DNA from 3 places in the Pseudoalteromonas sp. 23_GOM-1509m genome. Region 2 is predicted to be linked to each of the others. Evidence: predicted binding sites of a transcription regulator. Region 2 holds the regulator's gene; each other region holds the start of a gene.

Region 1 (4,294 bases), on a different contig from region 2:
CGAATGGTATCAATAGGAAACCCGAACGACACAGCCGTTGATTGCGCTGACTTTTCAACAATCGTTGCATGATGACCTTTAAGTTCTGGCGCATCAGGGATTGTTAAGCGGCTTTGTTCGCCTTTAGGGAGTGTCGCTAAGTCAGCTAACATTTGTGCTTTGAGTTTTGTAGGGACTGCACCAATTAAACCCACAGTAAGTTTAGCTTGTGTAAGCTCAGCATTATAAAACGCTTTAACATCATCAAGGGTCAGCGCTTCTAAATCTGATAAGTCACCGTAGTTATAGCTTTCATAAGGGTGGCCTTTATAAAGCACACTGTAGAGGACTTCTTTACCCAACTCTTCATCATTAGAAGCTTTTAAACCCGATTTAATGCCATCGATCATTTCTTTTTTCAGACGCTTAAAGTCATCTTCTCTAAAGCCTGGGCTTAATAGCTGCTCACTCACTAAGGCATACCACTGAGCTGCATTATCTTTATGAATACGCCCTTGGAACGACAGCATTTCTTTATCTATTTGATAACCAAAGCTACCCGCCAGCGGGTACATTGCCTTTTTAATATCTTTGTAACTCATTGAGGTTGAGCCACCTTGCGCCAGCATTGCGGCAGTCAGTGCCGCCACGCCTTTTTTACCCTGCGGATCGGCAGCGGCACCGGTATTAAATAATAAGTTAATATCGATTAAAGGCGAGCTATTAGTTTTATCCAGCACTTTAAAGATAGGCTTACTCGGTACTTGCTGATACTTAGCTACCAAGGCATCTAAGTCGCTTTCTTGTTCAAAACCTGGGGCTTTATCAAGTGCCGACATAGTAATTGTGGTGCGCGCATTATCAACAAAGTACTTATTGGCAACGGCTCTAATATCTTCGCTAGTGATATTGTCTGCCGATTTATACAGTTGGTTAATTACCTCAGGATCGCGCTCAAAATGCATATAGCTGGCAAGTGTAGAGGCAATTGCTTGCGACGAATCTAAACCATTTATAAAGCTGTATTTAAGGTTAGACTTTAAATCGCTAAGTTTTTGGCTATCAACCAACTCGGTACGCGCTTTGGCATACGTACGATTAATGGCATCACGCACTGTGGCTAAATCATCGGCATTTTCTACTTTTACAAATACATGCAGTAACCCTGGATCTTTAGTTTCAGGGTTATAGGTAAACATTTGACTCGCTATTTGCTTTTCTACTACCAGCTCTTGGTAAATATCTGAATTGCTCGAAAAATAAAGCTGCGACAGTAAATCTAATGCGGCTCTGTCTTTTTTCTGAGGCTCCCATGCAGCGCCTTTGTACGACACGAGTAACCAGTGACCAGGTAATCCTTCGTTTTGCTCATGCACATATTTTGGCGCTTGCTGAGTTGGCTCTTTTGGAATATCAGCAACATAGTCGCCTTTTTGCCAATTACCCCAGTGTTTTTTAACCATCGCCATGGTCTCTTTTGGATCAACATCACCAACAATCACAAGCGATACATATTCAGGCTTATAAAACTTATCAAAAAACTCTTTACCGTAGGCCATTTGATCTGGCATAGCTTCAATGTCTTCAAAAAAGCCCATTGTAGTGTGTTTATAGGTATGTTTTTCGAACGCTTCTTGGCGTACCGCACTTAATAATTTACGAATTGGACTGGCGTTATTTTTTAAGTACTCGCCTTTAACCGTTAGCGCTTCGGTTCTAAATTGCTCTTCGGTGTAGCTTAGGTTTTGAAAAATATCAGCTTCAATCTCAAGTACTTTATCAAGATGTTGCTTTGAAAAATTTAAGTGGTAGTTAGTGTAATCGTTAGTTGTGTAGGCGCGGTTATCAACCCCTGAATTTTTTAGAATATCTGAATACACATCTTGCGGAAACTTTTCAGAGCCTTTAAACATCATGTGTTCAAAAAAGTGAGCAAAACCAGTTTTACCTGCTTCCACTTCATTACGCGAGCCAACAGATACCGGTATTTGTAGCGATACTACATCTGGGTAATCGGTTTTAACTACCATCACACGTAGGCCGTTATCTAGCTCTTCTATTAGGTAATCTTGTGAAAAAACACGCTCATCTGCTTTATTAACTTGTTCTTGTTGAGCTGCTGTTTGCGTGTTTTGACTTTGCGGCATAGCACAACCTGTTAAGGCCAGCGATACCGCTAGGCTAGTTGCCAATAATTTAAATTTCATTGTTATCCCTTTTTAAATTGAGCAATTTTTAAAACATTTACCAAACTAAGTATGCCGTAAAGTAATTAAATATAAGAGCCCTAAGCCTATTAATTATGTAAACAACTGTGTCAGTTATTTAATTTAACTATGAAAATAATTCACGTTAGTTGAGAAACTTTCAACAAAATAAATCTATCTAGACGTCTAAATGGCTGCTATATTAAATCCATCATCACAAATTAAGCTGGAATGAGGATTATGGCTTTATCACTTCAAGAAAAAATACAGGACACCAACCAAGGTGTTTACCTTATTGGCACAACACCGCCAAAAATTGGGACTGATAAAGCGCAATTAAAAGTCATTGCCGAAAAGTTATTAGGCCGTTTACACGAAATTGAATATGACGGTGTGATTATTTATGACATTCAAGATGAAAGCAGCCGTACAGAGCAAGCGCGTCCATTTGCATTTAAGCAAACAGTTGATCCGCGCGAGTACAGTCAACTCTTACGAGGCTTATCTGATCTTGATGTAATTACTTATAAAAGTGTAGCTCAGCGCGGTGTGAGTGAGTTTAAAGCGTGGTTAGATGAAACTAAAAATGACTACGATTTAAAAAACGTGGTGTTAGTGGGCAGCCCTTCATCAGCAGGTGATATAAAGCTGAGCTTACCGAATGCCTATAAAACACTAGCAGAGCAGTCAGAAGACTTCTTTTTAGGTGGTGTCACTATTGCTGAGCGCCATGCCAATAAGCGCAACGAGCACCAACGATTAATAGAAAAAACAGCACAAGGATGCCAGTTTTTTATCTCTCAAGCCGTGTACAACGCACAAGCAACCATAGATTTAATAACCAGTTATGCGCGCACATGCAAAGCACAAGGCCTGACACCTAATCGGATTATATTGACCTTTACGCCTTGTGGTGGTGAAAAAACCTTAGAGTTTATGCAGTGGCTAGGCATCTCAGTGCCAGAGGCAACTAAATGGCGCATGCTTGATTCGGAAAATACACTAAGCGAATCGGTACGTATTTGTCGTGAAAATCTCGACTCAATTTTAAAAAGCTGTGCCCACTTAGGTGTACCACTGGGTTTAAATATTGAAAGCTTAACCAATCGTAAAGAAGAAATAGATGCATCAATTAACTTATACCGTTTATTAAAAGCAACGATGGAACTCAACCTTGCGGAGAAACTAATAGCTTAATTACGGGGTTCGGGGTTCGGGGTTCGGGGTTCGGGGTTCGGGGTTCGGGCAGAATGATAAGCTACATAAAATAAGCCGGTTCAAGTAGTTAGCTTCGTTTATTTTAATAAGTACTAACTTGATCTGTGAGGTTTGAACAAAGCTAGTTTTTCGATGCCATGAGATGGAGTCCACCGTTTGAACTCCACAAAGCCATGCTTTTTGTACAACTTTATTGCAGGCTCGTTAGCTACAGCCGTTTCTACAATGGCTTTTGTATATTCGAATGAGCCAAGAACGTAACTAAGTAATTTGTTTGCAATGCCTTTCCTAAAATAACTTGGGTCAACAGTTAAGCTGTCGATCTCTAAATGCTTACCTTTTAAAGTAATCTCTATAACTGCGGCAATAAATCCATTTTCAATAAAACCATAAAATAGGGTTTTGGAACTTTCTATATCTTTGGCACTGCGCGATAACGGTGGAAAATTAAGAGTACCAATAAGTTTAGCTTCAACTTTATAAGAATTTTGAAAGACCTCGAAAATTTGATTGGCAACTTCTTTATTCGGATTATCAAGCTTGTTTATCATAGTATGGTTGTACTCAAAAATTTGCATTGCTTCTAACAACGCCTAATTAACAGGCTAAAACGGGTGAGGAGCAAGTTCTGTTTAAAGCTCTTGTTATATGCCGTAATCTCGTTCTACTTTTGAAATACGAACTTTGAAAGATTCGTACCAAGATTTACGTCCAGTTTTTTGAGCTTCTAAATGCTCTGAGTTAGCTTTCCACTTTTTAATTGAATCGAGATCTGTCCAATAAGATACTGTTATGCCAACATCTTCTCTTGCTGATTCCACTCCCAAATAACCAGGCTGTTTTTCTGCTAATTCAACCATCCTATTTGCCATCTTACCGTACCCATTATC
Region 2 (4,294 bases):
CCTTAACTAGAGGTTCCTATGAAAGAAGGTATTCACCCTAAGTACGAAGTAATTTCTGCAACTTGTTCATGCGGAAACAAATTCGAAACTCGTTCTACTCTGTGTAAAGACATTCACTTAGACGTATGTTCTGCGTGTCACCCGTTTTACACTGGTAAGCAAAAGATTTTAGACACTGGCGGCCGTGTTGATCGCTTCAACAAGCGCTTCGGTGCACTTAGCAGCAAAAAATAATTTTTTGTTTCTATGTAAAAAAAGCACCTTAGGGTGCTTTTTTTGTGGCCAAAATTTACTTTCCTACCTGCTTTCTTAGCAATTTTGTATTTATTTTTTTTGCATAACTATTTCCTGTTCTTATTCTGAGTATGCATAAACATTTGCAGACAAAACAGCCAATATTCTCTATATTTTTATTTGTTAAACTTTAAAGATGGTACTCAAATGCAGGTAACGTGAGGTTATTTGTGTTTAAAGTTAAATAAAATTCGGTATTTCACTATTTTAATTTAAGACTAAAAAATACGCTTTATAAAAATAGAACAAGGGCAAAAAGTACCTGTATTTTTCATTTTTATGACGAATTTATATTTTAAAAATGTCAGGATAATCTAGGGAAGTTGCTGATAAATCACTTAAAATTAACAGTTCTAGCATATAACAGGATAGACCTGATATTGCTTGGAATTTAAAAATAATAAAGGTATCGTAGATTAAAACTACCTCTCACTTTAACTTAAATTGCAGGATATAATCGCGTTATGTCAGATTTTCGTGAACAAGCACTACATTACCATGCCCATCCCGTTCCAGGTAAAATCAGTATTGAGCTGACCAAGCCCGCTGAGACGGTTAAAGACCTCGCGCTCGCATACAGCCCCGGTGTCGCAGAACCTGTTCGTGAAATTGCCGCTGATCCAGCAAATGCCTACAAATATACTGGTAAAGGAAATATGGTTGCGGTTATTACTAACGGCACCGCAATTTTAGGCTTAGGTAATTTAGGTCCACTGGCTTCAAAACCCGTTATGGAAGGTAAAGCGCTACTATTTAAGCGTTTTGCAGGGTTAGACTCTATAGATATTGAAGTTAAGCACCGTACTACCGAAGACTTTATTAACACGGTGGCTAATATTGCCGACACCTTTGGTGGAATTAATTTAGAAGATATTAAAGCGCCCGAGTGTTTTGAAATAGAAAAAGCGCTTATAGAGCGTTGTAGCATTCCTGTTTTTCATGATGATCAGCATGGTACGGCTATTGTAACGGCTGCGGGTATGCTAAACGCGCTGGAAGTACAGGGCAAAGCAATTGAAGATGCAATTATTGTATGTTTAGGTGCCGGCGCTGCAGCTGTTGCCTGTATGGAGCTTTTAATTAAGTGTGGCGCGTTGCGTGAACATATTTATATGTTAGATCGCAAAGGAGTTATTCATACGCGTCGTGATGACTTGAATGAATATAAGCAATTATTTGCAAACAATACCGATAAACGTACTTTACAAGATGTAATTGAAGATGCCGATGTGTTTGTGGGTGTATCGGGCCCTAATTTATTAGCCCCTGAAGATTTAAAATTAATGGCTGATAGACCCGTGGTATTTGCTTGTTCAAACCCCGATCCTGAAATCGATCCGCAATTAGCACACGCTGCACGTAACGATTTAATTATGGCTACAGGTCGCTCTGATTATCCGAATCAAGTTAATAACGTATTGTGTTTTCCGTTTATTTTCCGTGGTGCGTTAGATGTACGTGCCAGTGAAATAAACGACGAGATGAAAATTGCTGCTGTAGAAGCAATCCGCAGTATTGCTAAAGAGCCCGTACCGGCTGAAGTGCTTACTGCCGCAGGCATCGACAAATTAGAGTTTGGTGCTAAATATATTATACCAAAACCAATGGATCCACGTTTGTTACCACGTATAGCTAAAGCGGTTGCGCAGGCGGCGGTAGACTCTGGCGTTGCACAAATTGATATGCCAGAAAACTACATGGCGTAATTGTTAAGTGTAAATTAGCGCAAAAAAAAACCTCAGCATTTGCTGAGGTTTTTTTGTATAAAGACCCTTCTAGTCTTCATTTAAAATAGGCACTTCTAGTCCCATTTCTTGCATTATTTTCTTCACTTCTTCAGGTACTTTTTCTGCGTTATCTTTACGCAAATCATCATCATTAGGCAGCGGTTGCCCGGTAAACGCATGCAAAAACGCTTCGCATAAAAGCTCGCTATTTGTTGCATGACGTAAGTTGTTTATTTGACGACGAGTACGTTCATCAGTTAATACTTTTAATACATTTAGCGGGATCGAAACGGTGATCTTCTTTACTTGTTCGGATTTTTTCCCGTGTTCTGCGTATGGGTGAATATATTCACCATTCCATTTAGCCATAAGATGTATCGTTGCCTCAGATTATAAATTGCTCACACAGCATCAAAGCGTGTAAATATGCGTGAAATTCTATCGGTTTAAAAAAGATAGTCAAATACTAGTTATTTAGCTATCTAGACATTTAAATGTTTTGACATCTTAAATTGCATGCGCTACCTTTTAGACGTCTAAACATCCAAATTAGTAAAGGTAGCGAAAATGAGTGAAAAAAATAAGGCAACAATTGCTGTTCGTAGTGGAATAGAAGCCGACAAACAGCATGGTGCGGTTGTTCCACCGCTTTATTTATCAACAACTTACTCATTTGCTGACTTTGATACAAAGCGTCAATATGATTATGGCCGCAGTGGTAACCCTAATCGTGACATTTTGGCTGAGGCGCTCACGGAGCTTGAAGGTGGCGCTAAAGGCATTATTACCGCAACAGGCATGGCAGCCGTTCACCTAACAACACAATTACTTAATAGTGACGATACGTTAGTGATCCCTCATGACTGTTATGGGGGCAGCTATCGCTTATTTACTTCGCTAGAAAAGCGCGGCTTATTAAAACTAGAAGTGGTCGATTTTACCAAAAGCGACAGTTTGACACGCATCCTTGCTATTAAACCTAAGCTGATTTGGATTGAAACACCTAGCAATCCTATTTTACGCTTAACAGATATTAAAGCGGTAACTGATACAGCTAAACAGTGTGGTGCACTGGTTGCCGCCGACAACACATTTTTATCGCCAGCATTACAAAACCCGATTAAGTTTGGCGCTGATATTGTGGTGCACTCAACCACAAAATATATCAATGGCCATTCAGACGTTGTTGGTGGCGCGGTTATCGCAGCGACTGCTGAGTTAGGTGAAGAGTTAGCGTGGTGGGCAAATAACATTGGCATCACCGGCGCGCCATTTGATAGCTATTTAACGCTCAGAGGCTTACGTACTTTAAACGTGCGTTTAAGGCAACACCAAGAAAATGCACTCGCCATTGCACAGTATTTAGAACGCTCCCAGTTTGTTGCCCAAGTTTACTACCCAGGTCTTGAATCACACCCTCAACATGCGCTAGCTAAGGCGCAGCAGCTTGGCTTTGGTGCTATGGTTAGCTTTGATATAAAAGGCGATATAAACGATGCTGCAGCGTTTTTAACGCGCTTAAATGAATTTAGCTTAGCGGAATCATTAGGTGGAGTAGAAAGTTTGATTTGTCACCCTGCGACTATGACCCACGCCGGCATGGACGCAACCGCGCGTGCAGAAGCCGGAGTAGGCGACACGCTTATTCGTATTTCGGTGGGAATTGAAGATGTAAATGATTTACTCGCTGACTTAGACAGGGTATTTAATTTGGTGCGCCCAGGACAAGCCGATCCCGGCCTATCGGCAAAAAGTGGTGCTAGTGAATCATTTGGTTCAGCAAAGTTAAACGCGGCGCATCCGGCGTTATGGTAGTGCATACCAATCTTCAAAATACAAAACATAAATGCGAGTCGGTATTAATATGGTAAATCAGGTTCATAAATTTGGTGGTTCGAGTTTAAGCTCAGCGGATCGCTTTAAAAGTGTCGCAAATATTATTTTAACTCATGCTCAAGCTGGGGATTGTGTGGTGGTATCGGCTGCCGGTAAAACCACCGATACCTTAGTTAAACTGTGGCAAAGCTATCAACAGCAAGACACTCAAGCTATTGCTGATATTGTATTGCTATTGAGTAACCATCAAATAGCTCTGATTGAGCAATTATTAATAGCTAACGCTAAGCACCATGCGCTTGATTTACTTGAAACTGAGCTCAGTATTATTACCAAGCAGACTAAGCAAGGAACATTAGCTGAAGCTGCGTTATTAGCACATGGTGAATTGTGGTCTGCAAGGTTACTAAGCGCTTACTTAGAACAGCTTAACGTTA
Region 3 (4,294 bases), on a different contig from region 2:
TCCGCAAACTCATCGATGGCTTAAACCAGCGCATAATAGAAAAAGAAATTGCAGAAAAGGCTGCAAATCGCTTGTCTAAAGCGGTTGCCTTCTCGGGCACGGGGGTGGTGATCACTGATGAAAACTTTGTGATTGAATATGTTAATCCAAAAATGCTGGAAATGACCGACTTTGCAGAAAGTGATTTCCTGCGCCAGCCACTTCTGACTATTATTGCTAATGAAATGACCATGCTGGTAGAGGACATTGATATTGATTTGCGCAACCGTAATTACTGGCGAGGGGATACCCTTATTGAAGCGCAAAACAAGCCACCCATATGGGTATCGCTGAGTGTGTCACCTATTCGTGAAGATGGTGGAAAAATCACCAGTTACGTTGCTTCAGCGCAAGATATTTCATTTGTAAAAGAAAGCCAACGCAAAATGGAACAGCTCGCTTACTTCGACACATTAACCGGGCTTGCTAATCGTACATTCTTTAGAATGCAGCTTAGAAAGTCGATGGCGCTTGCTGAAAGAGGGCGTTACTCGTTTGCTTTATTTTATTTTGATTTGGATGAATTTAAGCGTATTAACGATACTTTAGGTCATGATGCAGGCGATCAACTATTGGTTGAAGTGGCAACGCGCTTAAAGCAGCGCTTACGAGCAGAAGATACTATAGCCCGTTTAGGCGGTGATGAGTTTGCGGTATTACTCAGTGGTATTGAGCATCAAAAAGAAGCATCGGAAGTCGCTGACACCATTCAAAAAACGTTAAATCAGCCAATAAAATTAGGTAGTAACGAAGTCATTGTTAGTGCCAGTATTGGTATTACCTTGGCGCCATTTGATAGCTTAGAAGAAGATCAGTTATTAAAACATGCCGATTTAGCCATGTATGAAGCAAAAGCGAAAGGGCGTAATACGTTCCACTTTTATAGCCAAGATCTAAATGCAGCCGCCAATGAGCGATTATTCCTTGAAAATGAGTTGCGCCATGCAATTAAAGAAAAGCAACTCACACTGCATTATCAGCCACAAGTTGATTGTCGCGATAATAGTGTAGTGGGATATGAAGCATTGCTTCGCTGGTTCCATCCTACGCAGGGATTCATTCCACCTACTAAATTTATTCCTATTGCTGAGGCAACGGGTTTAATTGTGGAACTTGGTAAGTGGGTATTACAACAAGCGTGTGAGTTTACTAAACGACTAGAGCAACAAGGTAGAGCGAGCAACATGTCGATAAACCTGTCAGCAAGGCAGTTTAAAGACGCAAGCTTAGTACCTATGCTGAAAAAAATAATCATAGAGACGCAAATTAATGCTAAAAGCCTGCACCTTGAACTGACTGAGAGCATGCTAATGGGTAATGTTGAGGCGGCTATTGATCAGCTACATCAATTGAAAAAGCTGGGTATTTCAATTTCTATTGACGATTTTGGTACGGGCTATTCTTCGTTGAGTTACCTTAAACGTTTTCCTGTTGATATTCTTAAAATTGACCGCTCGTTTGTTAAAGATATCCCTGAAGATGATAATGATATGGAGATCACCGCTGCGATTATTGCGATGGCACAAAAGCTCAAGCTTGATGTGGTTGCTGAAGGGGTTGAAACAATAGAGCAAGTTGAATTTTTACAAAACAATAATTGTTTTATTGTGCAAGGCTATTACTTTAGTAAGCCCGTAGCCGAAGCCGATATCCCTGTGTTGTTTGAGCAATTAGCTGCGTTAAAAGTCCCTGAATAGAACAAAAATTGCGGGTTAACCACCCGCAATTTTTACCTTAAACTTTAATCCTTCTAAAATCGCCTTTAACTTATCGCGATCATCACCTTGTACTTCAATAACTCCTTCTTTTACTGCGCCACCTTGGCCCATCTTACTTTTTATTGTTTTTGCTAACTTTTTTAAATCGTGCTGTTGGGGATCTAATCCTACAACTAGCATTACGCCTTTACCTTTTCGACCTTTGGTTTGACGCTCTATGCGAATAGACCCGTCTTTAAATAGTTTTACATCCAGTTCTTTTTCTGGCTTTGGCTGGTCAATTCGCCCTGTTGCTGTTGAATACACTAAGTGATTATCACTCATAATTAACCTATCTAAGATTGAATCTAATATTGGGCTAAATAATAACAAATTTGTGACGCAAAGGCGTAATTTTTGCGCCTAAGCTAAACACCTTTTAATCCCGCAAAGATAAACATCCTCTGTTTAAGTACCGCAATAGTGCTTATGAATAAAAGTGCTTAAGGATTTTAAAAAGCGCTTTAAATTGGCTAGCGCTATAAAAATATCCATGCTACTATTTCGGCATTATAGATGTATGGATGGCCAAATGATAAATTCTTATTTAGAGCAAGCTCAGCTTAATGTAGAGCAACAGTTAATTAATGCTGAGCTAGAAAAGCTTGAGCAGTACTTAAATAGCAATGCTGCACCGGCCGTGCGTTGGCAGTATCAAATTCCAGAACTCGGTGAAGGTGGCGCATGTAGTTTATTCGGCTACTTGCAAGATGAGCCGTTTAATTTAAACGATTACGTTAGCCAAAATACGCAAACAACGGCAAAGTTAGCGCAACTTCAGTTGATTGTTGACTATGTAATCGAAAACACCCAGTTAGATTGGTATGGCATCTATCAAAATACGGCCACCCCTGAAGGCGAGCAGTTATTAAAGCTCGCTTATTTTGGTGCACCGAGTCGCCCTTTATTTCCGCTCACCGCTGAATTTGCAACCGGCAGTAATAATGTGCAAGTGGCACTCAGTGGTAAAGGACGTGTCATTAATAATGTTGAGCAATATTTAGCCGCGGGTGGTGAGTATTACACCTGCGATCCGAAAGTAAAAGCAGAGGCCTGTTTACCACTATTTAATGCGCAAAAGCAGTGCATTGGCATTGTCGATGGCGAAGCCTTTAGCACGGATTTTTTTGATAATGCGACACTCGCGTTATTAATTGCATGCTGTATTAAAATTCCTCACTTTTTAGTGTAAATAACACTGGTCAATCGAGTGAGTTTTTATGTTAAGCTTAGCGCAACAGCTAACCCCTAAATAACGAAGAGATAGTCAATGTTCTCAGTATTAAAACCATTACCAACAGACCCTATTCTTGGCCTTATGGCGGCCTATAAGCAAGATACTAACCCTAATAAGATTGACTTAGGGGTTGGTGTATATAAAGACGAGCAGGGGAATACCCCGGTATTAAAGTCAGTAAAAAAAGCAGAAGCGTTTCGTTTAGAAAATGAAATGAGCAAATCTTACATTGGTCTTGCTGGTAACTTAGATTACTGTCAACAAATGGAAAATCTTCTTCTTGGTGAGCACCCGGCATTATTAGCTAATCGCGTACGCACAGCACAAGCACCTGGTGGTACAGGCGCACTTCGTGTTGCAGCAGAATTTATTGTACGTTGTAACCCAGGCGCTACTGTATGGGTTACCAACCCAACGTGGGCTAACCACATTAGCTTATTTGAAGCTGCAGGCTTAACTGTTAAAGAATACCCATACTACGACTACGAAAACAAAGATTTATTGTTTGATGAAATGGTTGAAACATTAACACAGGTGCCTAAGGGCGATGTTGTGTTATTACATGCATGTTGTCACAACCCAAGTGGTATGGATTTAAACGAAACACAATGGAATACCATTGCTGAACTTGCAAAAGATGTGGGCTTTACGCCATTGATTGATATTGCATACCAAGGTTTTGGTTCTTCTTTAGAAGAAGATGCGAATGGTTTACGTATTTTAGCCAATGCGGTTGAAGAGTTGATCATTTGTTCATCATGTTCTAAAAACTTTGGCTTATACCGTGAGCGTATTGGTGCGTGTTCAATTATTGCAAAAGACAGTGCAACCGCTGATATTTCAAACTCGGTATTATTAAGTGTGGTACGTAGCATTTATTCTATGCCGCCAGCGCACGGTGCAGACATTGTAAACACCATTTTAAGCAGCACAGAGTTAACGCAGTTATGGCACAGTGAACTTGATGAAATGCGTAACCGTATTAATGGTTTACGTAGTTTAATTAAAGACAGCCTTGCAGCCAAAGACATTGCTCAAGACTTCTCATTTATAGACCGCCAACACGGTATGTTCTCTTTCTTAGGTATTAATAAAGAGCAAATCGAGCGTCTACAAAAAGACTACGGTATTTATATTGTGGGCTCTAGCCGTGTAAACGTGGCGGGAATTAGTCAAGCAAACATCGATTACTTTGCTAACGCTGTTGCTGATGTATGTAAGTAACCAATAATAAGTTTTAGCTTATTAGCAATAAAAAAAC

Evidence for each region. Region 2 encodes MetJ, which represses methionine synthesis genes. Its sites were predicted from a motif close to TAGACGTCTAGACGTCTA; they were not measured.
Region 1: the regulator MetJ is predicted to act here: its motif matches at 2,366-2,383, upstream of N523_RS0115560 (methylenetetrahydrofolate reductase).
Region 3: the regulator MetJ is predicted to act here: its motif matches at 2,310-2,327, upstream of N523_RS0116150 (translation initiation factor).

Annotation. Positions count from the first base shown of each region.
Region 1 covers NZ_KI912433.1:458,753-463,046, forward strand. Annotated here, with positions in the region: gene N523_RS0115555 (M16 family metallopeptidase) at 1-2,186, opposite strand, end outside; gene N523_RS0115560 (methylenetetrahydrofolate reductase) at 2,427-3,383, shown strand; gene N523_RS0115565 (GNAT family N-acetyltransferase) at 3,497-3,955, opposite strand; gene N523_RS0115570 (antibiotic biosynthesis monooxygenase family protein) at 4,049-4,294, opposite strand, start outside.
Region 2 covers NZ_JADO01000011.1:64,357-68,650, forward strand. Annotated here, with positions in the region: gene rpmE (50S ribosomal protein L31) at 19-234, shown strand; gene N523_RS0104935 (malic enzyme-like NAD(P)-binding protein) at 759-2,000, shown strand; gene metJ (met regulon transcriptional regulator MetJ) at 2,070-2,390, opposite strand; gene metB (cystathionine gamma-synthase) at 2,589-3,836, shown strand; gene metL (bifunctional aspartate kinase/homoserine dehydrogenase II) at 3,886-4,294, shown strand, end outside.
Region 3 covers NZ_KI912434.1:118,275-122,568, reverse strand. Annotated here, with positions in the region: gene N523_RS0116155 (bifunctional diguanylate cyclase/phosphodiesterase) at 1-1,736, shown strand, start outside; gene N523_RS0116150 (translation initiation factor) at 1,752-2,081, opposite strand; gene N523_RS0116145 (GAF domain-containing protein) at 2,329-2,988, shown strand; gene N523_RS0116140 (amino acid aminotransferase) at 3,067-4,257, shown strand.